2 regions of the uncultured Planococcus sp. genome follow, and region 2 is predicted to be linked to the other one. Evidence: riboswitches for the same ligand, from Rfam matches in the RefSeq annotation. Region 2 holds a riboswitch; the other holds the start of a gene.
What was found. A riboswitch is a leader RNA that binds a small molecule or an ion and turns the genes downstream of it on or off. The one in region 2 is predicted to bind FMN.
Positions count from the first base shown of each region.

Region 1: another riboswitch for FMN. It lies ahead of Q0785_RS00350 (hypothetical protein); the one in region 2 lies ahead of Q0785_RS07935 (ECF transporter S component).

Region 1 is NZ_CANMXD010000001.1:45,359-61,104, reverse strand. Features, by position in the region: gene Q0785_RS00370 (histidine phosphatase family protein) at 1-411, opposite strand, end outside; gene ribE (6,7-dimethyl-8-ribityllumazine synthase) at 600-1,064, opposite strand; partial or broken gene ribB (3,4-dihydroxy-2-butanone-4-phosphate synthase) at 1,106-1,708, opposite strand; gene ribE (riboflavin synthase) at 1,726-2,355, opposite strand; gene Q0785_RS00350 (hypothetical protein) at 2,356-2,643, opposite strand; FMN riboswitch at 2,706-2,876, opposite strand; gene Q0785_RS00345 (CHY zinc finger protein) at 3,043-3,366, shown strand; gene Q0785_RS00340 (GNAT family protein) at 3,399-3,887, opposite strand; gene Q0785_RS00335 (metallophosphoesterase) at 4,009-4,833, opposite strand; gene Q0785_RS00330 (VOC family protein) at 4,930-5,334, opposite strand; gene Q0785_RS00325 (ABC transporter permease subunit) at 5,432-6,217, opposite strand; gene Q0785_RS00320 (ABC transporter ATP-binding protein) at 6,214-7,095, opposite strand; gene Q0785_RS00315 (PLD nuclease N-terminal domain-containing protein) at 7,092-7,286, opposite strand; gene Q0785_RS00310 (MgtC/SapB family protein) at 7,417-8,112, opposite strand; gene msrA (peptide-methionine (S)-S-oxide reductase MsrA) at 8,169-8,849, opposite strand; gene Q0785_RS00300 (protein-L-isoaspartate(D-aspartate) O-methyltransferase) at 9,007-9,591, shown strand; gene Q0785_RS00295 (DUF2243 domain-containing protein) at 9,661-10,170, opposite strand; gene Q0785_RS00290 (Na-translocating system protein MpsC family protein) at 10,477-11,172, shown strand; gene Q0785_RS00285 (hypothetical protein) at 11,281-11,475, opposite strand; gene Q0785_RS00280 (MalY/PatB family protein) at 11,748-12,971, opposite strand; gene Q0785_RS00275 (type IA DNA topoisomerase) at 13,654-15,746, opposite strand, start outside.
Region 2 is NZ_CANMXD010000004.1:260,216-275,961, reverse strand. Features, by position in the region: gene lysA (diaminopimelate decarboxylase) at 1-116, shown strand, start outside; gene Q0785_RS07995 (GNAT family N-acetyltransferase) at 297-656, shown strand; gene Q0785_RS07990 (DUF309 domain-containing protein) at 658-1,158, opposite strand; gene Q0785_RS07985 (segregation/condensation protein A) at 1,242-2,015, shown strand; gene scpB (SMC-Scp complex subunit ScpB) at 1,993-2,583, shown strand; gene Q0785_RS07975 (pseudouridine synthase) at 2,841-3,572, shown strand; gene resA (thiol-disulfide oxidoreductase ResA) at 3,664-4,224, shown strand; gene Q0785_RS07965 (cytochrome c biogenesis protein ResB) at 4,238-5,896, shown strand; gene ccsB (c-type cytochrome biogenesis protein CcsB) at 5,893-7,077, shown strand; gene Q0785_RS07955 (response regulator transcription factor) at 7,236-7,952, shown strand; gene Q0785_RS07950 (ATP-binding protein) at 7,945-9,726, shown strand; partial or broken gene sigX (RNA polymerase sigma factor SigX) at 9,764-10,306, shown strand; gene Q0785_RS07940 (hypothetical protein) at 10,296-11,498, shown strand; FMN riboswitch at 11,572-11,704, shown strand; gene Q0785_RS07935 (ECF transporter S component) at 11,850-12,446, shown strand; gene Q0785_RS07930 (ferredoxin) at 12,638-12,889, opposite strand; gene Q0785_RS07925 (helix-turn-helix domain-containing protein) at 12,996-14,021, shown strand; gene Q0785_RS07920 (ATP-dependent DNA helicase RecQ) at 14,018-15,445, shown strand; gene Q0785_RS07915 (LysM peptidoglycan-binding domain-containing protein) at 15,525-15,746, shown strand, end outside.

The DNA.
Region 1 (15,746 bases), on a different contig from region 2:
CAACCCAAGCAGGTTCCCGTGGGTCACCGCTGCGGTTCTATCTTTCATTTCACTCAAGACTTCCATGGCTCGGGCCGTTGCTTCTTTTCCCGATTCGCCTCCTGCAAATTTCAAATCTGCATCCCCAAAAGACTCTTCCAACTTTTCCATCCAGTCAGGCAAATCTTCAGTGCTTAACACGCGTTCTGCCAAGCGGTCATCGATTTCAATCGGCAAATCCTGCTGGTCTGCTGCCGGTTCGATGGATTGGATGGCACGTGTAAACGGACTGGAAATAAAATGGACCACCTGCCGTCCCCTCAAAAACTCCGCCAAATCCTGCGCTTGTTTTCTTCCCGCTTCAGTCAATTCTGCATCCGGAGATTGTCCGGTCGCCTGGCAATGCCTGATTAAATAGATGGTCTTGTCCATAACTCTCCCCCTAATTCAATTTTCCCCATTCAGATACTCTTCAGAAGTATCCTTCAGTCACTTCACTATTTTCTCTGTAGTCAGCTTCATTCTGATTCATCAGTCCTACTGCTGTTATACTTTCCATTCCCCAAATTCAGCCTTTTAACCTCAAAAAAACTCCTGAGCGAAAGCTCAGGAGTGCTGTATTATAATTTTTTCATCAGATTTGCCATTTCAATGGCACCCGCTGCTGATTCCCAGCCTTTGTTGCCGGCTTTTGTTCCTGCACGCTCAATTGCCTGTTCAATGGAGTCCGTCGTCAAGACTCCAAAGATGACCGGGATATTGGCTTGGTCACTGGCTCTTGATACTCCCTTCGCGACTTCACTGCAGACGAAATCAAAATGAGGAGTTGCGCCTCTGATGACTGTCCCTAAAGTGATGACTGCGTCATAGTTTCCACTCATCGCCATTTTTTTTGCTACAAGCGGAATTTCAAAAGCTCCTGGCACCCAGGCAATAGAGACATCATCTTCTCCAACACCATGGCGCTTCAAAGCATCTTCCGCGCCGCCCAGCAATTTACTCGTGATAAATTCATTAAAACGTCCGACAACTATGCCGATCCGCAGTCCTTCACCGTTTAAATATCCTTCAAAATGTACAGTCATTCAGTTCCATCTCCTCTAGTAGATTAGTAGGCTGTCGTGTTTTGTTTTTTTTGCTGGTAGGATACCAGATCTTTAATCGTGAGAATGCCAAGGCCGAGCCGTTCCGCCACTTTCAGCAAATCGTCCACACGCGCCATTGTGCCGTCCGGATTCATGATTTCGCATATGACGCCTGCAGGAGGTGATCCCGCAAGCTTCGCCAAATCGACAGCAGCTTCGGTGTGTCCAGTGCGGTCAAGCACCCCGCCATCTTTCGCAATCAATGGAAAAATATGCCCAGGACGTTTAAAGTCTGTTGCTTTCGCATCCGCTTTCACTAAACTGGTGATCGTGTGGGAGCGTTCAAAAGCACTGATTCCCGTCGTTGTATCTTTGTGGTCGATACTGATGGTGAAAGCAGTGCCGAATTCATCTGTGTTATGGTCGGTCATTAGGCCGATCTGCAAACTTTGGGCGATGGATTGGGCAATTGGCACACAGATCAGCCCTCTTCCTTCAGTCGCCATCAAGTTGACGATCTCAGGTGAAGCAAACTCTGCCAATGCGATAAAATCACCTTCATTTTCCCTATCTTCATCATCGATGACAATGATGGCTTTGCCATTCTTCAAATCTTCGACGGCTTCTTCTACGGTGTAGAACATCTCTTCAACGCCTCCTTTTAAAATCCATTTTCCGCCAGCCAGCTTCTGCTGATTTTCGGTTCTGCTGTCTGGACACGTTCGGTGTATTTCGCCAACAGATCACATTCGATGTTGACCTTGTCGCCGATGCCTTTTTCGCCTAACAGCGAATCTTCCTGTGTTGTGGGAATCAAAGAAATGGTCACCGTATTATGGCCAAGCGCAAAAATCGTCAATGAAGTTCCATCGACTGCAATGGAACCTTTCAGCATCATGTACTTCATCAGCTGGGGATTGAGCTCAATTGTCTTCGTCACAGCATTCGCTTCTTTTTTCACTGAACGGATCGTACCGACGCCATCAATATGTCCACTGACAAAATGGCCGCCGAAACGCCCGTTAGCTGGCATAGCACGTTCTAAGTTCACACGTCCGCCTGCTTTCAATCCGATCATCGTCGAAGACTTGACCGTTTCCGGGATGACATCGACTGTGAATGTGCTGGAACTGAATGTAGAGACAGTCAAACAAACTCCATTAATGGAGATGCTGTCTCCGCGTTTAATGTCTTCTAAGATCAGCGCACAGGAAATCGTTAATTCCATAGCCTGGGGTTTAGTGCGGACTGAAGCGACATGGCCGACTTCTTCGACAATACCTGTAAACATTTAGGCACACTCCTCCGTTCTGTTTGCCAGACTGTATTCAATTGGGGCCGTACAAGTTTTTGGGTGCTTTCCACCATGGGGCGTATGGGTGGTGAGGAAAGGGTTGCTCAGAAGGTTTTGTATCCATAAATAAATGTACATGTGCCCTGCTTCTTTTTCAGGATTGCCGGTTTTCCGGCAGTTTTTCTTACCTTGAAGAAGCCCATTTTCCTTGAAGGAAAGGAGCGGGATTAAAAATGATCGCATCGTGATTTCAGGGACTGGTCCCTGAAAAGAATTTTTGGTCATACAAATTCCTCCTTTCAATTTCAACTAATTGAAAAGAAGAGGCACATAACGAAGCCGATCTCTGAATTCTTCTCCCATCCAGACTGTAACTGTCGGTGCTGGAATTTCACCAGCTCCACCGCTTGAGCGCTCAAAACATAGTGGCCTATGTCCGCATTCGCTCAATCGGGTCACGGACTTGCAGTTTCCTGCTCACCGCCGGTAAGGAATTTCACCTTGCCCCGAAGAATTAGATTCGTAGTTTCGTCCCTTTCATAGTAGCATAGAAAGATACTGAACCCTATAAATCGAAGTGATTATTTTCAATTAGCGCTGCAAACCAGCACCCGAAACAACCAGTGAAGATTTTCAGGATTCAGCTTATACGTTCTATGCCCTTTTCAGAAAGGAAGATTTGATATGGCTCATCATCAAAGAGTGAGAGGCATTCAAGTAGATGCCGAAACACGTTGTGCCCATTACCATTCCCCCATAGACCGCATCGCCATCAAGTTCTTTTGCTGCCAGGACTATTTTCCATGCTTCGAATGCCATGAGGCTGCCGGCTGCGGAAAGCATCAGGTTTGGCCAAGGGACCGTTTCCATGAAAAGGCGGTTTTATGCGGAACCTGCGGATACGAACTGTCTGTTGATGAATATCTAGCTTGCACATCTATTTGTCCAAGCTGTTCTTCACCGTTCAATCCAGGCTGCAGTCTGCATAGGCACCTTTATTTCGAATAAACGCAAAAAGCCAAGCGGCAGCATTTCTGCTGTCACTTGGCTTTTTTTGTATACAGGGACATAACATATTGCTCGCCTTTAGAGCGCATAATCCGTCTGCCTGTGTCTTTAAACCCTGCCTTTTGATATAGGCGCTGAGCTGGTATATTGCGGGCATTGACCCCCAGCACCACTTCATCAAAATCAGGGAATTCCGATTCCATGAATTCAGGCAATGCATAGATTGAACCGGTCGCGATGCCTCTGCCCTGAAATTTCGGATTCACAGAAAACCCCCTCAACAACAATGCTTTCGGGTTGTCTGAGTATTTCTTGCGGTCTTCCGATTCATCCAATTCAAAAAATCCGGCATCTTCTCCACGTGCTTTGATGATGATGAAATGCTTTAATGGATCTTTGGCATCTTTTTCCACAATTTCTTTCGGCAACCGTGTAAACTCCAGCTGATCTGATGGCAGATCATAGTCGATTGACACTTTTGAGGAATAACGGTGCAATGAAACTTCTTTTTTCTTGATCACACTTAGCAGCCTCCCTGTTTGCGTTCACTAATCATCGATCGGCTTGAAACCGGCAAGCCTGGTCAGCTGCCGTTGATTGGGCAGACATCAGTCAGCATATAATCCACAATCCATCTTGCGCTTATCCTTTTTCCAGTGTTACAACAACGATTTCCGGCAAATTGAAAATACGGACAGGAAAAGTACTGTTGCCAAGTCCGCGGCTGACAACCATTTTCGATTGGCTTTTTTCGAAGATTCCTTCCGTCACTTTAGGAAACCACCCTTGCCCCGGAGCAATCAACCCACCGATTCCAGGAATACGGATTTGTCCCCCATGAGCATGGCCAGAGAAGACGACATCTACGCCTCTTTCCGCATAGATAGGAAAATATTCCGGCCGATGTGCCAGCAACAATGTAAAATCGTCCGTCAGCTGTGCCTGATCGAGGCTATGCCGAGTGACTTCTTCTTCATGGAAATCAGGTTCCATGAGCGGATCATCGATTCCTGCAATCTGGATTGACTCCTCCTCTTTTCTCCATTCGACAGAATCATCCGCCAGGACCGTGACACCTCGGTCCTGCAATGCTTCCATAATTTCATCTACTTTATTGGAAGCCACTTCATGATTGCCAGTCACATAATAGACTTCACTCATTTCTACAAGGGCATCCACCAAAACCAAGCTGGCATCCAGATCATAGCGGTTGCTGTCCACAAGATCTCCTGTCAAAAAAATGGCATCAGGTTCAGCTGCTTCAACCTTTTCAATCAGCGACGATTGATTTCTTCCAAAAGTCGCGTTATGTAAATCGGATACCTGAACAATTCTTGCTCCATCGAAAGCTTCCGGCATCTCATCCGATGCTATTGTATATTCAGTGGTTTGCACCCACTTATTGCTGCTCCAGATTCCACCCAACACCACTAGCGCGAGCAGTAAGAATACTGCAAGTTTCTTCATAAAAATTAACCTCTATTCGATTCTGATTCAGTCCATGGGGTTATCATACCCCATCTTTTCTTTTGGCGGCGCAGCCAAAAACGCTCCAGGCTTTCCTTATGCATGGACGTTCACTTCACCTGGTGCTGTGATTTCAATTTTCAAGCGATCAGGACCTTCAAGGAAAACCGCATAATAATTTGGACCACCTGCATAAGGGTGAAGATCTTCATACAGGACTTGCGCTCTCCATTGTCTCATTTTTTGAGTCATCACGTCCACTTGCACGCGTGAAGCCGCCTGAAAGGCTAAATGGTTCAACCCCGTTTGTTTCCGGTGATATGGAATCTGGATGAATTGTTCCTCCGTTTGTACAAACACGATATATGTAGGACCTGACTTGTAGCTGAAGCCTTTTTCCCATTCCTGAAACAGGGCATACCCGAGCGGCGGCAACAACTCGCTGTAAAACGATTTAGCTTCCGGTAAACTTGAAACATTAAGTTCTACATGATGCAGCAATTGCTCCAGCTCCTTTCCGTCTCGTTACCAATTGTCTCCAAGAAAAGCACATATTCCAGTGAAGCCCTTGCGGCTTTTTATCCGATTCATTTCCCTATTAAACTTTGGTTTTAGCTTTGTTTTTCTGAGCTGTCCAGCTGCCGAAACCGAATAAAACCAAGATGATAACAACAGCAATTCCGACGGCTCCCCAGAGGCTGGAGATATCCGGGTTCCCTGTCAGCCAAGTTGCTGCATACTGAGGGATTTTGACAGGTGAGACAGACCAATTCGCTCCGAAAAGACCATCGGCTAATTGAAGAAGCACATATAGAGCAAATGCGGCAGCAGCGGCAAGTCCACCGTTAGGCAAAGCGGCACTTGCAGCTAAAACAATGGTGAGGATGAGCAATACCCAGAAGCTATAGAAGCCGATCATTTGAAGAAGCTTGATGATTTCCACCTCTCCGAAAAATAACAGTGTATAGTAATAGCCCGAAAAGAAACCGAGCCAAACGCTGGCCAAGGAAATGGCAGCCGCCACCACCCACTTACTTAAGAAATAAGCGGAAAAAGAGAGTGGGCGCACATACAATAGAGTTGCAGTTCCACTTTTCCGTTCCCCAGCTATGGTTGCCATATACGCAAGAATTAGCACAGCCATACCAATGGTTTGAAATTGTTGAAGGACCGCCATTAAAATTTGTTCCGGTGTTGGGGTCGGTATTTCAAAAACCGCACCTTCCGGCAAGCCGCCGGATGCTTTAAGTATTTGCGGAAGAAAGTAATTCACTGCAGGTTCTGTAATTCCCAAAAGGATAAAAATAGCAGGTATCCAGTAAATTTTATAATTCCGCGCATTTTCCCGCCACTCTTTTTGCATCAAAATTCCGAAATGCTTCATTTGCCAGCAACCACCTTTAAAAAGATTTCTTCCAATGAAGCCGTTTGAAACTCAACGCCTAGAACATCCTGTTTTTTAGAAGCCAAAACCTGAAGCACTTGAAGCATGGTTGGGCCGCTTTCCTGAACCGGAAGAAAGATGGTATTCTCTTTAACTTCAGAACCCCATGCCTGTCCTTCAGCAAACTCCAACGCTTGGGCATGGTTTTGAAGCCGGATTCGGATGCGTGGATTGGCATGCCGATTTCTGACTTCATTCAACGAACCTTGCTCAATCAGCCGCCCGTCTTTCATAAATAGCAATTGGTCCGTCATTTCTTCCGCGTCGTTTAAAATGTGGGTCGAATACAGGATTGTCGTATCCTGTTGCAGGGATTTCAACAAATCCATGATTTCGCGGCGTCCGGTAGGATCCAGAGCTGAAATCGGTTCATCCAAAAGAAGCAGTTTTGGCTGATGGACAATGGCCTGCGCAAGACCCAGACGCTGTTTCATCCCTCCTGAAAAAGTTCCGGTTTTTTTAGTCAAGGCAGTTCCGAGTCCTACAAATTCCAATGTGCGCGTTGCCTGTAATCTCGCTTTCTTTGTTTCAACGCCACTTAGTTTGGCAGCCATTTCTGTAAATTCAAGGGCTGTCAACCAAGGAAAGAATTGCGGATACTGAGGAAGAAAGCCGATTGTCAGCCCTTTGGCCATCGTGACTTTCCCACTTGTCGGAGACAGGAGATCAGCCAACATCGATAAAGTTGTCGTTTTTCCTGCTCCATTCGGACCAATCAAAGCCGTGGCCGTACCTTCTTCCAATACAAAAGAGAGTTCTTCAGCTGCATTTTCCTGTCCATAACGTTTTGTCAGTCTTTCTACTTCTACGATGTTCAATAATTTCTCCTCCCAATGACAAAGTATAGGATGGGTCCAATAATGTTAATAACAACAATAAGTATGCCCCACATCCATTTCGGACCGTTTGGATTTGGGTTTTTTATCAAGTCTACCAATGCAAAAATCATCAGAGCAAATTGGATGATAAGGATTGGCAACAATGCCAAAATCAAAGTTGTTTGATCCACTGGATGTCACCTCTTCTTTATATTTGTGAAAGATCGTTATAGTTCTATGTTCTCTGCCTTCGCCATCATTCCCTTTTTTGCGAAACGCAAAAAAAAACCGAAGACGGCGTTCGTTCGGTTTTTCTCCCTTTTACAAATTCACTTTTCTTACCCCTTTAATTTCTTGCAGCTTCTGGACTAATTTGATCTCCTTATCAACCTTACTTCCACTGATGATAAAATTATAGGTTGAAAAGCTTTTATCTCCGTAAGACACAGCATTCTCAATCTGAAAATCGGAGATGTCCATTTGCAATTCTTCAAACACAGCGACCAGCTCAGCAAACAAGACATCTCGATCCTCGGCCGTCACTGTCACAGATTTCTGCAGCCGCCTTTTAAAAAACTTGTTTTCAATCTGATACAATCCGTACAAAGTCAGTAAAACAATAGCAGTCGTCAAAAATGCAGTAAAATACATTCCTGCCCCGATAGCCAATCCCAAACCGGCAGCAACCCATACTGAAGCTGCTGTCGTCAGCCCTCTCACCGAGCCGCGATGAACGATGATTGTCCCCGCACCCAGAAAACCAATCCCACTGATGACGTAGGAAGGGATACGCGCTGGATCATAACGGATTGTGCTATTGTCACGGTTGATGAAGGAATCAAAACCGGTTATGGACAAAATCATCATAAGACAGGAACCTATTCCCACCAATAAATGAGTTCGGAGACCCGCCGGCTGTTTTTTTGCTTCTCTTTCAATGCCGATCAACCCACTGAAAAAAGCGGCTGCCAGCAACCGGGTGACAATCTCCACATAGTCTGTCGGAAGTAAATCCACAGTATCCCTCCTGGCTCTTCAAATTCAGCTGCAACAGAGCCTTCCTCCCCGTCTCTCTACCATTTCATCGTTGAAAAAAGATCGATCAAATAAGTCTTTTCGTTTTCCCCAATGCTCCACTGTCCTATTTCTTCCAGCACACCGGCTTTTGTACCGAAGCCTTTCACAAATCCATTTAACCGGGCAGCGAAAGTTGAGTCCGTAAGAAATGCCGGGTCCGGGTAAAGCTCAGCTGTCTGTTCCAATGCTTTAGGATAACGCTTCAAGTAGTATTTTTGATGACGTTCCTCGGCTAGAGTGAATTGGCTGTAAGATGAAATTTCCGTTTCGATCGGCTCCCCCAACTGCAGCTCCATTTCTTCTCTGATTATGCCAACCGTTTTCCGCTGCTGCTCTGTGTGGTAATGCAATAAAGAGATATACTGTCTCCCTTTATAATTATCACGATTCGGATAATGATTCTGCCAAAATCCCCTAAGCACCTCTGCATAACTGATCATCAATGGATCAAACTCAATTTGGACTGTTTCCGTATGATCGCCCATTCTGCGGTAAGTAGGAGACGGGAGCGTCCCGCCTGCAAAACCGACACGCGTTCGGACGACTCCAGGGATGCTCCCGAACCTCGCCTCCGGTCCCCAAAAGCAGCCCATCCCGAGTGTGGCGAGTTCCAGTGGCCGACCATTTTGATGGAGCCCTTCTTCGATTTTTCCAATGGCCATTTGCTGAAATCCCATCATAATCACCCCTTCTTTAAAGACATCGACCTCCGTAGCAATTACTATACAGTTCGCAATGATTTCCTTAAAATTAATGTAACAAGACTGCTCAGAAAATGCATGGCTCAGCTATTCAGTTTGATGCAGCTCCAATAAAAGAAAGCAGGTGAAAGTAATGAACAGTCAACGAAAAGAAATCATTTCCTATTTCAAACAGATGGACCGCAGCTTTTTTATGGACGCCAACAAAGACCTGGCCCCTTTCGACCAAGCCCTGCCTATCGGCTTTGAACAAACCATCTCTCAACCATCTTTGGTTCTCGAAATGACTCTGGCACTTGACCTTCAGCCAAAACAGAAAGTACTTGAACTGGGAACAGGATCAGGTTTTCAAACCGCTTTACTGGCAGCTTTTTCTGGAACTGTCTACACCATCGAGAGGATTGAGGAATTGCAGAAGCGCGCAAAAGAGCGGCTAGAGCAATTGGACTTCCAGAACATTCATTATAGATTGGGTGATGGCAGTGAAGGGTGGGAAGAACATGCTCCCTTCGACCGGATCATGGTCACCGCCGCGGCTTCCGAAGTGCCGAGAGAACTGCTCGAACAATTGAATGAGGGTGGAAAGATGGTTATTCCGGTCGGAAACTCCTTCAGTCAGGAACTCCGTTTGATTGAAAAGGATTCGGATGGCAGAACCCACACCACTCTTTTAAATGAAGTCCTATTCGTTCCTTTAAAAGGCAAATACGAAAGATAAAGCGGATGTTCCCCTTAGTGATGATAATTCTAGGCACACACCTTGATAAAAGACTGCAAAATTCGAGATTCATTCCCGATTGCCATTTGATTTCACTGGAGTGTTCGGGGTTTGCCATAGCAGAACTATTCCAGCCAAAAGCAAAATTACCGCTGTTATATTCCAAACAAGATCATACGGCAACAAATCCACACCATAACGGATTTGGTGAAGCTCTAATAATTTATGTTGAATGATGCCATCGTAAAGTTGAAAAGCTCCAGCACCAACCAGCACGCCGCCTGTCCATCGCTTGGGCCACCAGGCTTTTCGCCGCTGGAGATCAGCCAAAAGAAACAGGGAAGCTACGGTCGCAAACCAGCTGAAAGCATGGAAAATTCCATCTGAAACTAGGCCTGCATCTGTCGTGGACCGATCATAGAAATGGTGCCAGTGCAGCAACTGATGAAATACAGCTTCGTCGATAAACGCCACTAAACCGATACCAAATAAGAGTCCTGACCAGACGTTTCTTTTAGCATGGACTCTTCGGTTTTTCTCTTTTGTGTAGTCAACGGTTTTGACTGTAGATGAAGGCATGGAATCCTCCTTTCTTGGTCAAGCAAGCAGATAAAAGAAAAAAGCAGTGCAGCTTTTTCCAAATAATACCCTTTTTTTACCGGTACCAAACAAAGAAACGAATGAAAAACCTTATTCCTGATTCAAAAATCCTAAACTTTTTCACAAAATCGCTTGTTTCTTCCCAAATAAAGAAATAAGAAGTCAAAATCCCATTATCTTATTTCGATTTCTTTAAAAGCCTATGATAATCCCGTATAATGAAGCCAATTGAACAATAACAAACAGTCGGAATCTTACAGCCGCACAATAAAAGGAGAGCTAAACATGTCCAAAGAAAAAACACTGCACACTGAAGTCGGCAGCTATATTTCCACCTTATTGCGTGACCATTTTGGAAAAGGGCCTACATCAGTATTCGTGACAGTCAAACCTCCTTTTATTTCTATACACCTTCGGGGATTTTTGGCTCCAACTGAAAGGATTTTGCTGAAACAGCAGGAGCATCGAAGGGTGTTGGAGACGCGTGACCTATTGATGAACCAGTTGGCAGCGGATATAAAATTGGATTTATGGAAGATTGGAAATCTGGAAGTTGAAGAGGTATATGCAGACTGGAATTTAGACGATCAAACCGGGATGATATTGGCGATCATGGCGGATAAGTCTGGAGCAAAAGAAATTGCATGGGATTCAGCTATTCAGATTGAAAGCGTTCGTGAAGAAGTGAATGAAGCCAGCCGAAAAGCACAAAAAACACCTGAATCGACAGAGCTGTATTGGTTAAACAACCGGACACTATTGATTGAGCGGTCCGGAATTTTTGTTGAAATCGAAAAAGAGTTGATCCATGGCGGCTTTGTCGAGGAATTGAAATTAGTGAAGCGCCCTTTGGAGCGAAGATTATTATTGCAGACACGCATCGAAGCTATTCTTGAGCAACCTATTTCGGAAGTGTTCCTCGACTGGAACTTCATTTCGGATAAAGGGTATATTGTGTTGCTGCTGGAAAACGCCAAATAAGAAAAAGCCAGCTTTAGCTGGCTTCTGAAACCATGGAGAAACTACTTGTCCATGGTTTTTTTCAATTTGGCAACTTCCTGGAGCATTCAGCCTTCTATAAATTCCCTCTTAGCTGCTGATGGTCTGGGCTGTCTGGCAATAGGGACAAAACTCATAGGAATCCTCTTCCTCCAACTGCTCGATATAATCAACACGATCTGTAAATTCCCTTTTTTCCACAGGCGTTTCTACAAACCCGCACCGGTCTCCCGCAAATTGGCGTTGATGGATTTTCTTTTTCTTATGATCCACAAAGTAATACATGAAATTCGCTTCCTTTCTTTTTCAGAAATAGAAAAAGCCGAAAAGAACCGCCTCTCTTTCAAGGCAATCTTTTCGGCTTTTATGTCAGCTCTATCGTCTGAAATATTTAACCAAGATATAAAATTAGATGTGATATGGACAGTAGCCACAATTTTGAATGGAATTTTATACCAAGTCGGAAACGCTATTGTTTTCCAAGTCTTTTTATTATACTAAATTTCGCAGTAAAGGTAAAGTTACAGTAAATTCAATTGCCTGTAAAATCAGACAGCTTATTGTTCTTCCACTTTCCCCACATCCTTTTTATGGGAAATGTCTTCGAATTCCTTGGCTATTCGGTCTAAAGCTTCTTTAATGAGCGGCCGTGGAGAAGGCGTACAGATTCTTTGATAGAATTCTCCTTCTTCACCGAACATGCTGCCGTCTTCCAGCAGGACATTGGCTTTATTATAGATACGGTCGTGGATATCTTTTGCTGAAATATCGTAGCCGCTGAAATCCAGCCACATGATATATGTGCCTTCCGGAATGGCTACCTTCACTTCAGGCATTTTTTCAGCTAAGAATTCCTTTATATACACCATTGTGCCATCAACATAATCCTTTAACTGCTCAAGCCAATCCTCGCCTTCGTTATAAACGGCAATCAATGCAGCAATGGCAAATGGAGATGCTAATTGCATGCCCATTTCAGTGGCGAATTTAGTGCGCAGCTCTTCATCCAAAATGATGACATTGGTGCAATGCAATCCTGCAACATTGAAGGTTTTATTGATGGCTGTACAGGTAATGATATGGTCGTTTTGGTCGGCTACTTTAGCCATCGGAATAAATTCCTTTCCACGGCGCAGCAAATCTCCATGGATTTCATCAGCCACGATCAAAACATTATGTTCATGACAGATGGCAGCCATTTTTTTCAACTCTTCTTCATTGAAGAGTCTGCCTGTCGGGTTATGTGGATTACAAAGAATGAACATTGTCGTATGGTCATCCTTTGCCTTGGCTTCGAAATCCTCGAAATCGATGGAATAATATCCATCAGCCTCCTGTTTCAGTGCGTTGTTCACTACTTTCCGGCCGTTCCCTTCAATGACGGAAGTGAAAGGAGGATAAACTGGACGTTGAATGATGATACCATCTTCCAAATTCGTAAATGCCTTAACCGCTATATTCAATGCATGAACTGTACCTGGGCTATAGGTAATCTGCTCTTTTTCGACTTTCCAGCCATGCCGCTTCTGCATCCAGGACTGGATGGCCTCAAAGTATTCATCCGGAAAAACGGAATAGCCGTAAATCCGGTGATCCACTGTTTTATGCAAAGCCTCAACTAAGGGCTGAGGAACCGGCAAATCCATATCGGCGGTAAACAGCGGAATCGTGTCCTCATCGTATCTTTCAGTAAGACCGAATTGTTTGATCAGGTCCCCCCCATCCCATTTCATGGAGTAAGTGCCTCTTCTGTTGACGATTTCATCAAAATTATATTCCATGCGAAACTCCCTTTCCCGTGAATTGTTAGGTTAGGTCTTCTTTATTCATTATCAAAGAAAGACTGGAGCCATTGCAACCAATCAAGCTTTTGATTCTCAGCCCTTATATATTTCTATTAAACTGATTATTTCTATATAAGTGGAACTAATGATTTATTTTAGTCGATACTCCGCAAAACAGCTTCGCTTTCGGGCCCGCAGGATGCGGGTCATGCAGTTGGCGCGACAGGACGTCGCGGTGCCAACTGCCAAAGGCTCCCGCCCAATCCTCCTCGTCCGCTGCGAAAAACCGGTGCTCCTGCATCGCTGCGCTAGCTTCGTCGCAAATAAGGTAGGCAAATTCCTTTTGCCCGCCTTATTCCCTGCGGTGTATCGGTCGAATCGCTAAGCCGCAGGAGTCTTCGCTGTTTTGTTCCATATCTTTGAGAGTTCTCCAGCGCCGGTGCTGCTCAGGATGAGATGGGGCAGTAAGGTGAGTGTTCTTCTCGGCTTATCGCATGAATTAAGGTACGACAGAAGAATTTGGTCCACCTTGGCGACAGAGCTTACGGAGGAGCATTGCTCTCTTCTCTTCCATAACCGTCGAATTGACATATAAATGTTACTTCTTTAGTCCAACTTATATAGCTTTAAAATCAGCGCCCCTGCACCAGTTTCTTCAGAACATCCCTACTTAAAACCTTTAAAACTCCATCTTCAACTTGCCGTCTTCCAGCACCAGTTTTGCGTTGAATTTCTTGCCGTTCTTCGAAACGAAGCCTTTAATGACCGGCGTTTTCCCTTTTGTGCACAAGTATTCGATCTGTTTGGCCGTCAACCGCTTCTTCAGGAAGGTTGCCGGAAATGACTGCTTGCAGCCATTAGCGTGTTCGGTGCAATTGTAAGAGCCTCTCCTCGATACGATCATACCGGTCTTGCATCTCGGACAAGGAGCGATTTCATCCTTGGCGCTGGGCGTCGCCATCTGTGCCGGCAATCCGTTTTTCTGCATTTGCCCAGGTACTTCATCGAGCAGCTTTTGGATGAATTTGCCGATCGTCGCCAGAAACACCTCCGCCGAACCTTCGCCCTTGCCGATTTTCTTCAGATAGGTCTCCCATTTCGCAGTCATCGACGGGCTGGAAAGCAAGTTCCCTTCGATGGACTGGCACAGGATGCGTCCTTTATCCGTGATTGAAACAATGTTTTTAGTAACTGAAATGTATTGATGGCGTTTGATCGTCTCGATGATTCCGCTTCTTGTCGCTTCTGTTCCCAACCCTTCAACTTCTTTCAGGATCTCGGTATCTTCCACATCCTCGACAAACTTCCCGCAGGTCTTCATCATGGCGATCAACTGGCCTTCCGTATAAGGTTTTGGCGGTGTCGTCATACTTTCTTTTATGTCGACCTTGCTTTTCACCCGCTCCTGCTCCTGCAATTCCGGCAAAGATGGTTCCTGCTTTGTTTCCTTCGCGGGTGGAAATAGCTCTCTCCAGCCTTTTTCAAGCTCGGTTTTTCCAGTTGTGAAAAATGCCAGTCCTTTGACGTCCGTAGTCACCTTCGTTTCGGCGTAGCGGTAATCTTTATGGAACATCGCTAACGTTGTCCGTAAAACTTCTTCATAGAGATTTCGTTCGTCTCTTGCCAACCCTTCCAGTTTTCTTGCTGTCGGAATGGTTTTTGTTGGGATGATGGCATAATGCTCCTGGACTTTAGAACTGTCAACAAACCGCTTTTTCGGTGATTTGGAAGCAATCGGGAACGGTGCATCGATCAGCTGCTGATATTTTTCGGCTTGTCCTGCTAAATAGCTGAACTCACCCGGTGTAATATGCTGGGTATCCGTTCTTGGATAGCTGACCAGTTTCTTTTCATACAATCCCTGCATGACAGACAACACTTTAGCCGGACTGTATTTCCATTTCCGGTTCGCTGCAGCCTGCAAGGTCGAAAGAGAATGGAGCTGTGGCGGCGGTGTGCGTTTTTCGGTGGTTTTCACCTGAGTCACAATGCCTCCTTCTTTGGCAGTAATGGCATGTTTGGCCAAAAGCTCTTCCGCTTCTTTCCGCTCTTTTGCCCTGAGCTTCGCTTTCCCCTTGTAGCGCCCTTTTTCCACATCAAAAACACCTTCAATTTCATAAAAAGGCTCTGGTACAAACGCTTCAATTTCTTTTTCGCGCTGATAGATCAGGAACACGGTCGGTGTCTGCACACGTCCGATGGCAAAGACTTCGTGAATGCCTTTTTCCTGAAGCAAGAGGGAGTACAGCCGGGATCCGTTCATCCCGACGAGCCAATCACTGATTTGACGCGCTTTGGCTTCCTGATACAATAATAGGTCCTGCCGATTGTCCCGCAGTTCCTGAAAGCCTTTCCTCACTTCATCCGCTTCCAGTGAATTGATCCATAACCGCTGAATCTTCTTGTTTTTGGCACCTGTCTGGTAGTAGATGCTATAGAATATATTGGAGCCTTCCCGGTCAACGTCACAGGCGTTGATGACCGTATCGGTCTGGAAAATCAATTTTTTGATGATGCCAAATTGCTGTGCCTTGCCTCTTGCCACCTGAAACTGATAGGTATCCGGCAAAATCGGCAGCGCAGCCAGCGACCATTTTCCCCATTTCGGGTCATAGGCCTTCGGTTCTTTCAACTCCACAAGATGTCCGATCCCCCATGTGATATAGGCACCCTCCGGAAAAATCGCATCGGGTGCAAGTTCAATATAGCCATCGCGTTTCACGGACTTGAATGCTTCCGCATAAGCTTTTGCCTGGCTTGGTTTTTCAGCGA
Region 2 (15,746 bases):
GTCCAGCTGTTGTTTTCGTGGAAAATGGTGTACACCAGCTGGTTGTAAAACGTGAAACAAATGATGATCTGATTAAACAGGATCTGAGTTATTCCCAAAAGGCTGTCAAAAAATGAAAAAGGGAAACTTGGTCTTGTTGCTTTTTATCCTCGCGATGGCCATCGCATGGGGAATCGTCTATTGGGTCTTTTTTGCAGAAAATGTCGTTAGCGGCTAAAGAATGCTCTCTTGAGTTATCCAGAGATCTATAGTAGTATGGTAAAAGCCGCTTTTAGACGAAAATGAGGGATTTAATTATGTTATTCAGATATAAAAAATCATTCGAGAAAATCGCTATGGGGCTGATGTCATTCATGCCGAAAGAGCGAGAGTTGAAAAAATTGCAGCAAACCATGCATATCTATGAAGAAAATCCGGATTGGCAATTATTCCTTTGGAAAAAAGGGGATGATTTTGTCGGGTTATTAGGTGTGGAAGTCGGCGAGGAATCCTATACGATCCATCATTTGTCAGTGAATCCTTCGCATCGCGGAGACGGAATCGGCCATGAAATGGTGGACAAGATCCAAGATATTATGCAAGATCGAAAAATGCTGGCGACGGAAGAAACCGAAGCATTTCTAAAAAAATGCCCAGTAAAAAAAGGCGACCTTTAAGTTAAAGGTTCCGCCTTTTTTTTTGTTCACGTAAGCTGATGATGGAAGTACGGTCACGAAGCCTATGCTTATGCATAAGAAAGTAAGGATCCTGTTGCGTTAGAGGGTGTTCAGAGTAATAGGCTTCGACAGCCTGTTTCAGCTCTTCGGAAATGATCGGGATTTGCTGGTCGAAAAAAGGTTTGCGTTCTGTGACAGCTTCAATCGATTCCGTTAAGATACCGATCAGCTTTTCATGATCAAATCCTTCCACCCAAACGCCGCCTGAAGCCAATTTGACCTTTGCACGGATAAACGAGCGCAAAGCTCCCGGATAATTGCTTCTTCGCCAATGGTACATGCCGACTGCCAACTGGATCCAGCCGGTAAGTGGATGCATCTTATCTTTGGGGGCGATGGACTTCCAGTATTCTTCGCCAACTTCGTGGCATTCGAAAAAATCTTTTTCTTGATTAAAATTGATGATGTATTGGATAAACAGCGGATGTTGAAGTGGATGCATTTTGATCCCCTTTCTACTATAATAAAGGTTAATTGCCCATTAATCGGGAACAATGAGTATTTTAACAGTCAGGTGGTAAAATCATGTCTTACGAAGTAAAAGTAGAGGCGTTTGAAGGTCCTCTAGATTTATTATTGCATTTAATCCACCGTTTGGAAATTGATATTTACGATATTCCTGTTTCACAGATTACTTCACAGTATATGGAACACATACGTGCGATGCAAGTCCTGGAATTAAATGAAGCAAGCGAGTACCTTGTTATGGCGGCAACTTTGCTGGCGATAAAAAGCAAGACGCTGCTGCCTGTCCATGAAGGGGAACTGGATGAAGTAGAATATGAATTCGATGAACAGGATCCCCGTGAAGAGTTGGTATCACGGCTTGTCGAATACCGCAAATTCAAGGATGCTTCTGAGAAGTTGAAAGAGTTGGAAAGTAAACGCTCATTCATTTTTACGAAAGCCCCCATGGATTTATCGGAAATACAGGCAGCCATTCCGTACGAACAGGTCGATCTCGAAGTGAATGCTTATGACATGCTCGGGGCATTTCAGAAGATGCTTCGCCGTAAGCAATTGAAAGCACCATTATCTGCGCGGATCGCAAGACAGGAAATTTCCATCAAACATCAAATGACTTCAATCGTCAACCAATTGAAGTTATCAAAAGGACGTACGTCATTCAGTAATCTGTTTCCATCTGATGACAAAACCGTTTTAGTGGTATCATTCTTGTCCATTCTGGAATTGATGAAGCGGCAAGTAGTTGGGGTTGAGCAGGAAACCAATTTCACGGACTTGATGGTGGAACTGAGAAAGGACAAGTGGGAATATGAAGACGAATCTTTCGAGTAAAATAGAGGCTTTGCTGTTTGTGGCAGGAGATGATGGCCTGACGATGAAACAGCTCCATTTTTTGACGGAAGCGGAGATTGAAGAATTACAAGCAGGAATCGTGGAGTTGGAGATACGTTACGCTGAATCTGTCAGCGGCATCTGCCTTAAAGAACTGGCAGGAGTTTTTCAGCTGGTAACCAAGCAGGAAGTAGCTGAAACGATTCAAAAACTGGTGGAGAATCCCACTGTCCAAGCATTGTCTCAAGCTTCTTTGGAAGTTTTGGCAATCATTGCCTACAAGCAGCCGATTACGCGGGTGGAGGTAGAGGATCTGCGCGGAGTAAAAAGCGAGAAAGCGCTGCACACCCTTGCGGCGAAAGGATTGGTTCAGGAAGCGGGTCGGGTTGAAGGGACAGGACGCGCCATTTTATATGGCACAACCAACGAATTTTTGAATTATTTCGGGTTGAAGAACTTGGATGAACTGCCTCCGCTGCCTAAGGAAGCGATGAATGATCTGGATGAAGACGCAGATCTTTTTATGACAAATTTTCAACAGACTTTTAAAGAAGAAGTGAAAGTATAGAGATTCTCTGAAGGCTGAGCCATTGACAGTCTTCTTTTCTTTTGAGCTTAGCGCTTCCGCTTTTTTGTGAAATGTGACATAATTCCGAGAGGAACGAACGGCATATCGAGTTATTGTAAACCATTTGCAGTACTTGGCAGGGATGTCTGGAAATGTGCAATTGCATACTCCAGTCTATTCTGTTGCAGCGTTTATCCCAGTAGGGTGAGCGAGCACGTAGGCTTTTCGAAAAAAATACTAATGAGGTGAACTTATTTATGGAAAGATTACAGAAAGTACTAGCACATGCAGGAGTGGCGTCACGACGTAAGTCGGAACAATTGATCTTGGATGGAAAAGTAAGAGTCAATGGAAAAACGATCAAAGAATTGGGAGTCAAAGTTTCAAGCACGGATAAGATCGAAGTGGAAGGCGTTCAGCTTGAAAAAGAGCAGAAAGTCTATTATTTATTGTATAAGCCACGCGGTGTCATTTCTGCTGTTTCTGATGATAAAAACCGGAAAGTTGTCACGGACTTTTTTGGGGATATCGAAAAACGGATTTATCCGGTCGGGCGTCTGGATTATGATACATCCGGCTTGCTGATTATGACAAATGACGGTGAATTCGCCAATATGCTGACCCATCCGAAATTTGAAATTGACAAAACTTATGTAGCCCGCTTAAAAGGGATCCCGGAAAGAGACGATTTGAAAAAATTGGAACGTGGCATCAAACTCGAGGATGGCATGACAGCCCCTGCAAGAGTGAAGCTTTTGTCTGGAGATAAAAAGACGGGCAAAGCGATTGTGCAGATCACTATTCATGAAGGCAGAAACCGCCAAGTCCGCAGAATGTTCGAAGCAATCGGTTACCCGGTTCAGAAATTGAGCCGTGAACAATTCGCTTTCCTGACACTGCATGGCTTGAACGCGGGTGAATCGCGCGAGCTTTCTGCGCATGAAGTCAAACTTTTGCGCGTTTTGGCTGAAACGGGCAAGCGCGTCTAACGTTCACAAACACTTCAAAACTCCAGACTTGTGACTGTTTAAACTTTGTTATAATTAAGTTTGCATAATATCCCTCGAAGGAGGAACAAGTATGGGTGAACAGGTCAAACAAAAAAAGAACAGCAAGAAGCAAAGAAGAGCTGTGATGAGAACAGCCATCCTGGCGATACTGGTTGCCGCGATCGGCTACACCATCTATAACAGTGCAACGGCCAAGGATGTCAGCTTGCTTGAAGTCGGTGACAAAGCGCCTGATTTTGCCTTAGTGGATCTTGAAGGCAATGACCATAAATTATCGGATTATGAAGGCCAAGGAGTCTTTTTGAATTTCTGGGGTACTTGGTGCAAACCATGTGCAAAAGAAATGCCAGCCATGGATCGGCAATATGAAGCTTTCTCAAATGATGGCGTTCAAGTGCTCGCAGTAAACATTGCTCAATCAGATTTTGAAGTCCAATCTTTCGCTGATCAATACGGTTTGTCTTTTCCAGTAGTGATTGATAAAACAAAAAGTGTGATGACGGCCTATAACATCAGGCCATTGCCAACCACAGTGCTTGTTAATCCGGAAGGAAATATTCAGCGCATCATTACAGGTGAAATGACTGAAGAGGATATTGAAGGGTTTATGGAAGAAATCAAACCTGAATAAGGAGATTTTTTGGATGGAAAATTTACAATGTCAATGTGGTCATGTAAATCCGCCCGGCACGAAGCTCTGTGAATCGTGCGGGCGGTCTTTGACTGAAAAAGATCAAAACAGCAAGCTGGTGGATATGCGCTACGAAGGAACAGCCAGACGTTCCCAAACCTACAATAAATCCATTATCGACAAAATCTGGAACTTTTTTTCAAGCGTAAAAGTAGGCGTCAGCATTATTGTCATTCTATTGATAGCTGCAGCCATCGGTACGATCTTGCCACAGCAGGCGTTTGTACCTGCGACTACAGAAACTGCGATTCAGGAATATTATGCAGATACTTATGGCAGTATTGGCCGCGTCTATCATTTTCTTGGTTTTCATGACCTCTACAGCTCCTATTGGTTTATCGCGTTAGTTGGGATGTTGGCAATTTCGTTGGTGATTGCCAGTTTAGACCGTTTCGTCCCTCTTTATAAATCGTTGAAAAATCAGAGGGTGCTGCGCCATCCAAGCTTTATGGACAAACAGCGTATTTATGCTGAAGGTCCTGGAGCAGAAGATACGCTGCAAAAAGCTGAGACGAAATTGAAGGAATTGAAATACAATGTCCGCACGGATAAAAATGGGCTTTTAGCTGAAAAAGGGCGTTTTTCCCGATGGGGTCCCTACGTCAATCACATCGGCCTGATTATTTTCTTGTTTGGCGTCATGCTGCGTATGATTCCCGGTTTCTATATAGACGAAAGCCTGTGGCTGCGTGAAGGTGAAACCAGAGCCATTCCTGAAGTGCCTGGATACTATCTGGAAAGCAAGAACTTCGAATTGGAAAATTACTCAGGTGAAGGCGAAGAAGAAGTGTTCGGCGAAGCTCTGGATCGTGTCGGCACGGTAGCGAAAAATTATCAGACAGATGTTGTGTTGTATCAGAAACCGGAAGATGCGTTGCCGGGTGCTGATGACAGCCAGGAAGTGGTAAAAGAATTTCCAATCCGAGTCAACCAACCGTTGAAATTTGATGGCTACGCTATTTACCAGATGGATTATCGTTTGGATGAGCTGAAAGCGATGACCTTCGCTTTGACCAATAAAGAAACGGACGAATCGCTTGGTGAACTGACCATCGATTTGATTGATCCGGAAGATACCTATGAGCTTGAAAGTGGTTCAACTGTTGAATTACTTGGCTATTACCCGGATTTTTCAGGGTTTGAAGACGGAGAACCACAAACCGCAACCCCGTTGCCGAACAATCCTGGATTCCTGGTGGAACTGACTACTCCTGAAACACCTGAAGGAGAAACGAGCTTTATTACGATTCAAAACACGGTGGAACCTTTAGGTGAAAATGACTATAAATTAGCTTTCCAGAGTGTAGAAACACGGGATGTTTCAGGTCTGACAGTTCGAAAAGACAGCACGCTGCCGATTCTCGGACTTGGCGGTCTAATCTTTATGATCGGTGTAGCGCAAGGGATGTATTTTAACCATCGCCGTTTCTGGATTCAGCAAAAGGCTGATGGCACAATCTTGCTTGCTGGACATACCAATAAGAATTGGTTCGGTTTGAAGAAAGATCTTGATCAAGTTGTTGAACATGCGTCACTGCCCGCTTACACAGACCAGCAGGATGAAATCGACAAAGCAGAGAAAGCGGAAAAGGAAGGTGAAGCATTGTCATGAATTTAGCCGATTTAAGCTCAAATTTATTATACGTTGCCTTTATTGCCTATTTAATTGCGACATTTGTTTTCGGAGGAGCAGTAAAAGGCAATAAAGAAGGAACGTTCAAATCAGAAAAACGGTGGGGCAGAGTTGCCATCACCATCACTGTAATTGGCTTCATCGCCAATCTGGGTTATTTCTTTACAAGGTGGGGTGCAACCGGACATGCACCACTCAGCAATATGTTCGAATTTACCACGGCTTTCGGCATGACATTGGTCGGCGGATTCATTATTTTGTATATCCTATACAAAACGCCGGTTCTTGGCATGATTGTATTGCCTGTCGCATTATTGATCATCGCATTTGCAAGTATGTTCCCAAGCGAAGTCAGCCCGCTCATTCCAGCACTGCAAACAAACTGGTTGGCGATCCATGTCAGTACAGTAGTTATTGCAGAAGGAATTCTTGCCATCAGTGCTGCTGCCGGGCTTATCTATCTATTGAAAGTAGTGGACCTTACCAAAAGATCCAAGCAGCGTTTCTGGCTTGAAGCCATCATGTACTCACTGGTACTGGTTCTCGGTTTTGTAGTAGCCAGCACGTTCTTCTCGGCCACAGGCTACGAAGCAGAGTTTACCTACGTGGATAAAGAAGGCGCAGATGCTGCCATCACTTACTCAATGCCGCCGATTTTTGGTATGAACGAATATGTGGCTTTGACGGATGAAGCGATGACACCTCTTATCGAAACACCTGCACTTGTTCATGCCGGCAAACTTACGACTGTGTTTTGGTCTGTCATTGTCGGAACAGTTCTTTATTGGTTGATTCGTCTGATTTCAAGAAAACGCATTGCAGCTCTCCTGAAACCATTCGTCAAAAATGTGAATCTGCAATTGATGGATGAAATCGGCTATCGCGCCATTATTATCGGATTCCCGGTCTTCACACTGGGCGCATTGATTTTTGCCATGATTTGGGCACAAATCGCCTGGTCCCGTTTCTGGGGCTGGGACCCGAAAGAAGTATGGGCTCTGATCACCTGGTTATTCTATGCAGCATACCTTCATTTGCGTTTAGGCAAAGGCTGGCAAGGTGAAAAATCCGCATGGCTGGCTGTTATCGGCTTTGTGATCATCATGTTCAATCTGGTTGCTGTTAATTTAATCATTGCCGGATTGCATTCTTACGCGTAAAGCAGGATGGATAAAAGCCTTTTCCGGAAACGGAAAAGGCTTTTTGTTTAGTGCAGGTGTTTCGGCCTCTGGATTTGGCCGGCGCTTGCGCTTTTCTTTATTTTTGACATAGTTATCGGTACAATGATACATAACAGAAGAAAGTTGGAGGGGTTAGCATGTCTGAAGAGATTACGGTATTGGTAGTGGACGATGAGGAACGGATTCGGCGATTGCTGAAGATGTATCTGGAGCGTGAAGGATATTTGGTGGAAGAAGCTGAGAATGGTGTCCAGGCGCTGGAAATGGCGACGGAAAAAGATTACCATTGCATTCTGCTCGATCTTATAATGCCTGAAAAAGATGGTATTGAAGTTGCTACGGAATTGCGTGAAACGAAAATGACACCGATCATCATGCTTACCGCAAAAGGCGAAGAAGCCAACCGTGTGGAAGGCTTTGAATCCGGAGCGGATGATTATATTGTCAAACCCTTCAGTCCAAGAGAAGTGGTGTTGCGTGTCAAAGCGATATTACGGCGTTCATCCGCCTATTCGCCGATTTCCAATTCAACAGTCTCAAAAGACTTGGTTGTCTTTCCCCATCTGACGATAGACCATGACGCGCACCGGGTCACTGCTGATGGCGTAGAAGTGAACTTAACACCAAAAGAATATGAATTACTATACTTTTTAGCAAAAGCACCGGATAAGGTATTTGACCGGGAGCATTTGCTGAAAGAAGTTTGGCATTACGACTTTTTCGGCGATTTGCGGACTGTCGATACACATGTCAAGCGCTTACGTGAAAAACTGAACCGCGTGTCGGAGTCTGCAGCGAAGATGATCGTCACCGTTTGGGGCGTAGGCTATAAGTTTGAGGTAGGAAATGAATAGAATATGGAATAGTGTCGTCGGGAAGCTCTGGATTACGATCCTGCTTCTCGTTTCCTTTGTCCTTTTTATAGTGACAGTTCTGCTTTTGGAGTTTCTTGGAAACTACCACAGTGAAACAGTGGAAGAAGCGTTGAACAGCGAAGCGAATATGATTGCGAATATTTTCAACGACCATGAAGAAGTGTCCGGTGCGCTGGGGATCATTGAAGATGTCATCGGTCCAGAAACCAATGCGGTTATCGCTGAAGAGCCATATGACAGCAGCTATTATATTCATGATGGCTTAAATGGCGCGGAAACGCGTGAAAAAATATTGAATGAACCTACTTTTCAAAAGGTATTTGAAACTAGTGAAACAGTGATGAAGGAAATGCTTTTGCCTTCATTGACGGAACAGAACCGTCTGGAGTCCTATATTGTCCTGGCAAGTCCATTGCAGACTGGAGAAGAGCAGCATGGGGTCGTATTTATCTATCAATCATTGGAAGTGATGGACCGTACTGCAGAACGGACGACCAATATCGTTTTCCTGTCGGCATTCATCGCTCTTTTGCTGACGACGTTTTTTGCGTTCTTTTTGTCTTCCCGAATTACATCGCCTCTACGGAAAATGAGGGAAGGTGCATTTGAATTGGCGAAAGGCAATTTTGACACTAAAGTAAGAGCTACTTCAAGCGACGAAATCGGTCAATTGGCTACGGCATTCAATCAAATGGGCCGACAACTAAAGCATCATGTCGAAGTGATCAATCAGGAAAAAGAACAATTATCCAGTATTTTGACATCGATGGCTGATGCAGTCATCACTTTTAATCAGGATAAAACCATCTTATTGAGTAATCCGCCAGCAGAGAAATTATTGCAGCAGTGGGTCTTTAAAAAGGGCGCTACTGAAGCGCAGCCGCTGCCGCCGGAAATGCTTCATATGCTCGATCATGTACTCGGCTTTGAAGAGGAGATCGAGGAGGAGCTGGAGATTGAAGGTGCTTATTACGCCATTAATTTCAGCCCCTTATACAGTGGTGAAACCATACGGGGAGCTGTTGCCGTTTTGCATAATATGACGGAGCAGCACCGTTTGGAAAAACTCAGAGAAGATTTTATTGCCAATGTATCCCATGAGTTACGGACTCCGATAGCCATGCTTCAGGGATATAGTGAAGCGATTCTTGACGATGTCGGGGCTACAGAGGAAGAACGACGTGAAATGACCAAAATCATTTATGAAGAATCGCAGCGGATGGGGCGTTTAGTCACCGATCTATTGAATTTGGCACGAATGGAATCCGGTCATATGAGGCTCTACAAAGAAATTGTCCAATTGAATGGTGCAATCGAGCGCATGACACTCAAATTCTCGCAAATTGCTAAAGAGAACGGAGTCCAGCTGTCGTTCGAAACGACAATCGACGATTGGTCAGCCAGTGAAATCGATCAAGATCGAATTGAACAGGTTATGACCAATCTGATAGATAATGCGATCCGCCACACACCCGAAGGAGGGCAAGTGGTGGTTCGTGTCGAACAACAACAGGAGTATGCGAAAATATCCATTAATGATAATGGGGTAGGAATTTCAGAAAAAGATCTGGAGTTCGTCTTTGAACGTTTTTATAAAGCGAATAAGGCCAGAACACTCGGCAAAGGCGGAACTGGCCTTGGACTGGCGATTGCCAGTAATATCATCCAGGCGCATGAGGGCAAAATCTATGCGGAGAGTAAAATGGGACAGGGAACTTCATTTGTCTTTTTACTTCCTTTGAAGAATATGTAACTTTCTATAGACAGAGACGACTAATCTTAAGAACGGGGGGAGTATATTGAATGACTCCGTTTTCCATCGGCTGTATGAACAATATCACCAGGACGTTTTTCAATTCTTGATTTATCTGGTGAAAAACAGGCATCTTTCAGAAGACTTGATGCATGAAGTGTACATCCGTGTTTTTCGGGCATATGACCGTTTTGAAGGGAAAAGCTCTGAGAAAACATGGCTTTTTTCGATTGCCAAAAACGTAGCGATCGATCATTTCCGAAAAACAGCAGTACGTAAAAAACACTCGATGGAGTTTTTTGATTGGGAAACACAGCAATTGGTTTCGTCTGACCGGATTCCTGAAGAAGTATCATTATTGAACGAAGATAAAATCCTTCTGTATAAGGCATTGGATACCTGTACGGGAGACCAGAAAATGGTTATCATCATGCGGTTCTTCCAAGATTTGTCGATAGCAGAGACTGCTGATGTTCTGGGGTGGACTGAAGGGAAAGTAAAGACCACACAGCACCGCGCAATCAAATCCTTGCGCGAAAAATTAATAGCCAGGGAAGGGGGAGAAGAAAATGCCGAATAGCAAATGGACCGATGAGACTATCGAAGATTTGTTAAAGGATTTCCCCACTATAAAAGATGACCGGACAAAAGAAGAAGTTTATAATCGTCTCCTCCAAAAAGAGAAGGTCCAAAAAAGGCCGAAAAGATGGCTTCCATTATTGGTAGCGGCATTGGCATTTATAACCATTGGCATAATGGTGGCTTCCATCATCAGCCAAAACGGAGCGGATAGCGCTCAAAATCCAGAAAATTCAAGTGGCGAATCAGAAGAGTCCACGGCTGTAACTGAGGGAAATGGACAAGAAGGGGCTGCTGATATGGCTGCTGATGAAGAATCCGGAACAGAAGAACCGGGTCAATTTTCAACATCGCAGGTAGAAGTTCCATTGCGCACAGCAGTTTATGAAGAGTCGATCGGTGATCAGGTACTCATGACACTTGGAATGACTGATAATGCGTTCGTAATACCGGTCTCTTTCTTGATCCCGCGTGACCAGGTTGATGCAGCTTTTGATGACATCGCACCCTCCTCCGTTGATTTGTATAAGGAATACGCCGATGATATTGATGAAACGCAGCTAGGATTCGACGAATATCATCCTTATGTCGGAACGTTGGAAAAAACATCTTCTGGCATCCGTCATATGTTGCCTCAGGACCATCAATATGACATGGCATCTGCCAGTATCGGTGTCTATCTCAATACACTTTCAGAGACATTTACAGAGGTACCTGTAATAGAAGTGGTCAATGATGATGGATCACCCGCGGAGTTTTCTGAAATTGGGCAAATGGAGCCACTCGTTCCAGACCAAAACAATATTGCCTATTATTCATTTTCAGCTGGAAATGGTCAGATTTACCTTGTGCCTGGCTATGATATGCCGTTTGAAGAAGTGAGTGAAGCAATTAAAGCACTTGCAGACAGCCCGAACGATTTCTATCAGCCCACCATTCCAGCAGACCTGGATTTTCAGGTGGCAGAGACGGCAGACTTGGTAGAGATTGAGTTCGAAGGTACAGTCGACCTGAGTTTGATGGACCAGTTGGAAGCGGTCCGGATGATTGAAAGCCTAGTCATGACGGCTGATGCTTTTGATAAAGAAGTGAAAGTGAAAGGCTTGAAACCGGAAATCTGGAATGGATTTGACTTTAGCCAACCATTGCCGATTCCAGTAGCGCCAAACCTGCTGGACTGGCCGGTGCAGTAATAAGAGGGGGTGTAAACAAATCTGTTTACAATGCCTCTTTTTTATACTAAGATTAGGCCATAACAAAATATCGATTCATCTTCGGGGCAGGGTGCGATTCCCTACCGGCGGTAATTGAACTCTGTTCATAAGCCCGCGAGCCGTAAAACGCAGGATTTGGTGAGACTCCAAAGCCGACAGTATAGTCTGGATGGGAGAAGGTGAAGGTGCGGACGTTTGTCGTTTACATGTAGACGGAACGCTTATTAAGTGTGCCTTTTCTCCTTTAAGTGCTTGTTGCTTAAGGGTTTTTATATGTAGATGCTGGGTCCAAGCCTTTCTTCTGGTGAATCACGACAAGGAGAGAGGAATATGAAGAACAAGAAGTTACAAACGATGATCGTCATTGGGATGTTGAGCAGTATTTCTTTTATTTTGATGCTTTTCAACTTTCCGCTACCCGCTTTACCTGCTTTTTTGAAAGTGGATTTCAGTGATGTGCCTGCATTGATTGCAGCCGTTACAATGGGTCCGGTCGCAGGGATTTTAGTCGCATTCTTTAAAAACGCATTGGATTGGTTATTTGCAGGAAGTCCAACAGGCGTTCCGGTTGGGCACATGGCGAATTTTGTGACGAGTCTGCTGTTCATTTTGCCGGTTTATTTTATCTATCACAAAGTAGCAACCAAAAAAGGCATGGCTTTCGGATTGGCAGTCGGTACATTATCCATGGCGATTGGTATGAGTATTTTAAATTACCTGGTCTTTCTGCCGATGTACACGTATTTCCTTAACATGCCAGCTGAAACAGGCAGTGTATTGTTCGGAACCATCGTTTTGGGGATTTTACCGTTTAACTTAATAAAAGGCCTGCTCTTGACTGCGGTCGTCCTACTGATGTTCAGCAGCATGCACACGTGGATCGAAAAGCAGCGTTCCTATTATTTATCTATAGATAGAAAAGAGTAAGCGCCCATGTAGCTCTGCCGGGCATAAGACAGACCAGCAGAGTGGCGCTCTTTGCCACGGCGCTGGGTTGACTTATGACCCAAAGAGCTGGGCGCTGAAGCCTGGACAGAGAAAAGCCAAAACACTTTACATTAAAATCAAAAAAGAAGGCGTTCGGGAGGTTAACCTCCCGAACGCCTTTTCTAGTTGAATCAGTCTTCGTATTTTAAAGGGTCGCCTTCGAAAGATGAATCTGCAACTTTGATGGAATCTGTTGGACATCCTTCAAATGCATCTTCCATGTCTTCCTCGAGTTCGTCTGGAACTTGTTCTGTTCCCATGTTATTATCTAAAATAACAAAAGCGATTCCTTCGTCATCGTAATCATAAATATCAGGTGCAGCAGCACCACAAGCACCACAAGCGATACAAGTATCCTTGTCGACAATGGTATACTTAGCCATATTGTTTTCCTCTCCTTTATCTCCGAACAAGTTCAGTTATGCTATCGTATTTATTCTAAAGGTGTTTGAGGAGTTTTTCAACCCAAAACCGCTAGGGGGCACAAGCTTGTTATTTACCGAACTCATTTTGGCCATTATGAAGGCCGTTAATCGGCAGCGGACCATCTCTTCCCCTTATCATTTGATAAAAGGAAAGAAGTCTGGGCAAACGATACAGGATATCGGCTATTTCGGCCTTTATCCTTATTTCGGTGTGCTGCCAAAACTAGATAAGAAAGCCTATGACGGAGCGATTCAGAGCTTGTTTTCACAAGGTTATTTGTTGGCCAATGATCAAGTGGTCGATCTATCCGAAAAAGCGTTGGACTTGGATATTGGAGCGTCGCCATTGAACGGTTGGAAATACAGGGGCAATGAAAATCTTTTCTTTAGCCGTTTGTCACTAATTGTTCAAACTTTCTCCCATTTCAGCCAACGGGCAAATACCTTTGATCCAATTGTCAGCAATGAAGAAATACAAAGCTGGGTAAAAATCTATCTAAACCGGATCCGTTTTCGTGATTTGACAGTGGCTCAAAGCTTTAAAGAAGAACTTGTAATTACATTAACCGATACGGCTGTATCTGAAACACATAAAATGATCGTTATGGAGCGTTTATCCGGATTCGGATTGAGCGGTATGACGTGGCAGCAAATTGCAGCTTCCAAAAACCTGTCCGTCATGGATGTCCAATTGATGGCTGTAGAAACACTGCATGGTTGGATGGCGGTGATTGAACGTTCCAAGCTACCACTCTTGACCGGACTTATGGAAGGCATCATTCAGCAATCTTCGTTAACCGAGTCTGCACAGCGCACAGAAAAACTTTTTGAGAGGGGCTTTTCTTTGGAACAGATCGCTTCTCTTCGCCAATTGAAATCCAGTACCATCGAAGATCATTTCGTGGAGTTGGCTATGAATGATCCATATTTCAATTACACGCCATTCGTGGATGCCGGATTATTTAAGGCGATTATTGCCGAAAGCCGACGTCAGAAAACAAAAAGATTGCGTGAAATCAAAGAACATTTACCGGAGGCGAGCTATTTTCAAATACGTCTGGCTCTGGCGATTAAGGAGGAACAAGGATGACTCTGGATGACTTATTATATTCCACCTATGGTTTCTCTTCATTCCGACCAGGTCAACGGGAAATCATTGAGCGGGTATTGGCCGGCGATGATGTCATCGCCTTGTTGCCGACCGGAATGGGGAAATCAATCTGTTACCAGTTGCCAGCAAAACTTTTGCCGGGCAGTGTCTTGATCGTATCCCCATTGCTGTCGCTGATGCAGGATCAAGTCGCCCAACTGAAAAAAATGGGTGAGAAATCAGTTGTCGCCATCAACTCATTTCTAAAGCCGGAAGATAAAGAGAAGATTTGGAGCAGCCTGAGCTCTTATAAGTTTATTTTCATATCACCGGAGATGCTGGTTCAGCCTTTTGTTAAAAGACAGCTTCAACAGCTCCAGATTTCCTTGCTGGTAGCCGATGAGGCCCATTGCATCTCACAATGGGGTTTTGACTTCAGACCGGATTACCTGCGGATTTCAGAAATCCTGCCCACCTTAAAATTCCCCCAGGTACTGGCATTGACTGCCACAGCTACGGACAAAGTTACGGAAGAAATAAAGAAATACCTTGAATTGAAACAACCTTATATTTACTGCCATCCTATGGACAGGGAAAATATTGTCTACGATATAAAAAAGTTTGAGGATAGCCGCGAAAAGCTGGATTTTCTGAAGGGTTTTATTCGAAAATTCAATGGTCCCGGAATTATTTATGCAGGCACTAGAAAAAAGTCCCAAGAACTGTCGATGCTTTTAACAGAACAAGGTATTTCCTCTGCTTTCTACCATGGAGGAATGGAGCATCAGGATCGGGTTTTTGTCCAACAGCAATTCCAGAATGGTGAATTGCAATGGATCTGCTCCACGAATGCTTTTGGGATGGGTGTCCATATCCCGAATATTCGCCATGTCATCCATTTTCAATTGCCGACTTCCATAGAAGGATATGTCCAGGAAGTGGGAAGAGCCGGAAGAGATGGCCAACCGGCTTTGGCTACGCTGCTTTATGCGCAAGGTGACGAAGCATTGCTCGAAAGCCTGGTCATGGACGATTTGCCGACTCAGCATGAAATCGAAGCGGTTTACCGCGAGGGCAGTGCGGCGACGTACTTAATCGACCAGGGGATTGTCCGGGAAACTGCGTTTCGTGTACTCTCTTATTGGATCACAAAATTGCCCTTGGAAGGTGTCATCAGGCAAATGGAACTGTTGAGAAGCGGCAAGAGGCAGCAAGCTGCGAAAATCCGTGAGTTTCTATCCCATGAAGACTGTCTGCGGAGTTATATTATCGAATGCTTTGATCAGGAGCTCTTAGACAAACCGGTTAATTGTTGTGTGAACGATGGAATTGATTACACTGTCTTTGAAGCTTATTCAGATTCAAAAGAAAAGCAATTACCCCTTGAATGGCAAGACCGTTTACGTGTAATATTACCTATATAAGAATCTCATTAACTAACATTTACAAATGAGCCTTTTTTCGTCATAATAGATATATTAGTACAGATAGGGGTAGTCATGTATGGGGAATAATAGTTATCATGAGTCGATTGAGAAGAATCGACAGGAAATATCGGTGGACAAAAATTCGGCATTGTCGAGAGCAGCTCAACGGCAGGCACAAAAGCCTAAGACCAAAAAAAGCAAAAGTCTCTTGATGCCTGCATTATTTTTTATCTTTATATTAATTCCGGTTTCTTTGCTGATTTATGTGGCTTTCTTATTCGAACCCGACGATACACTG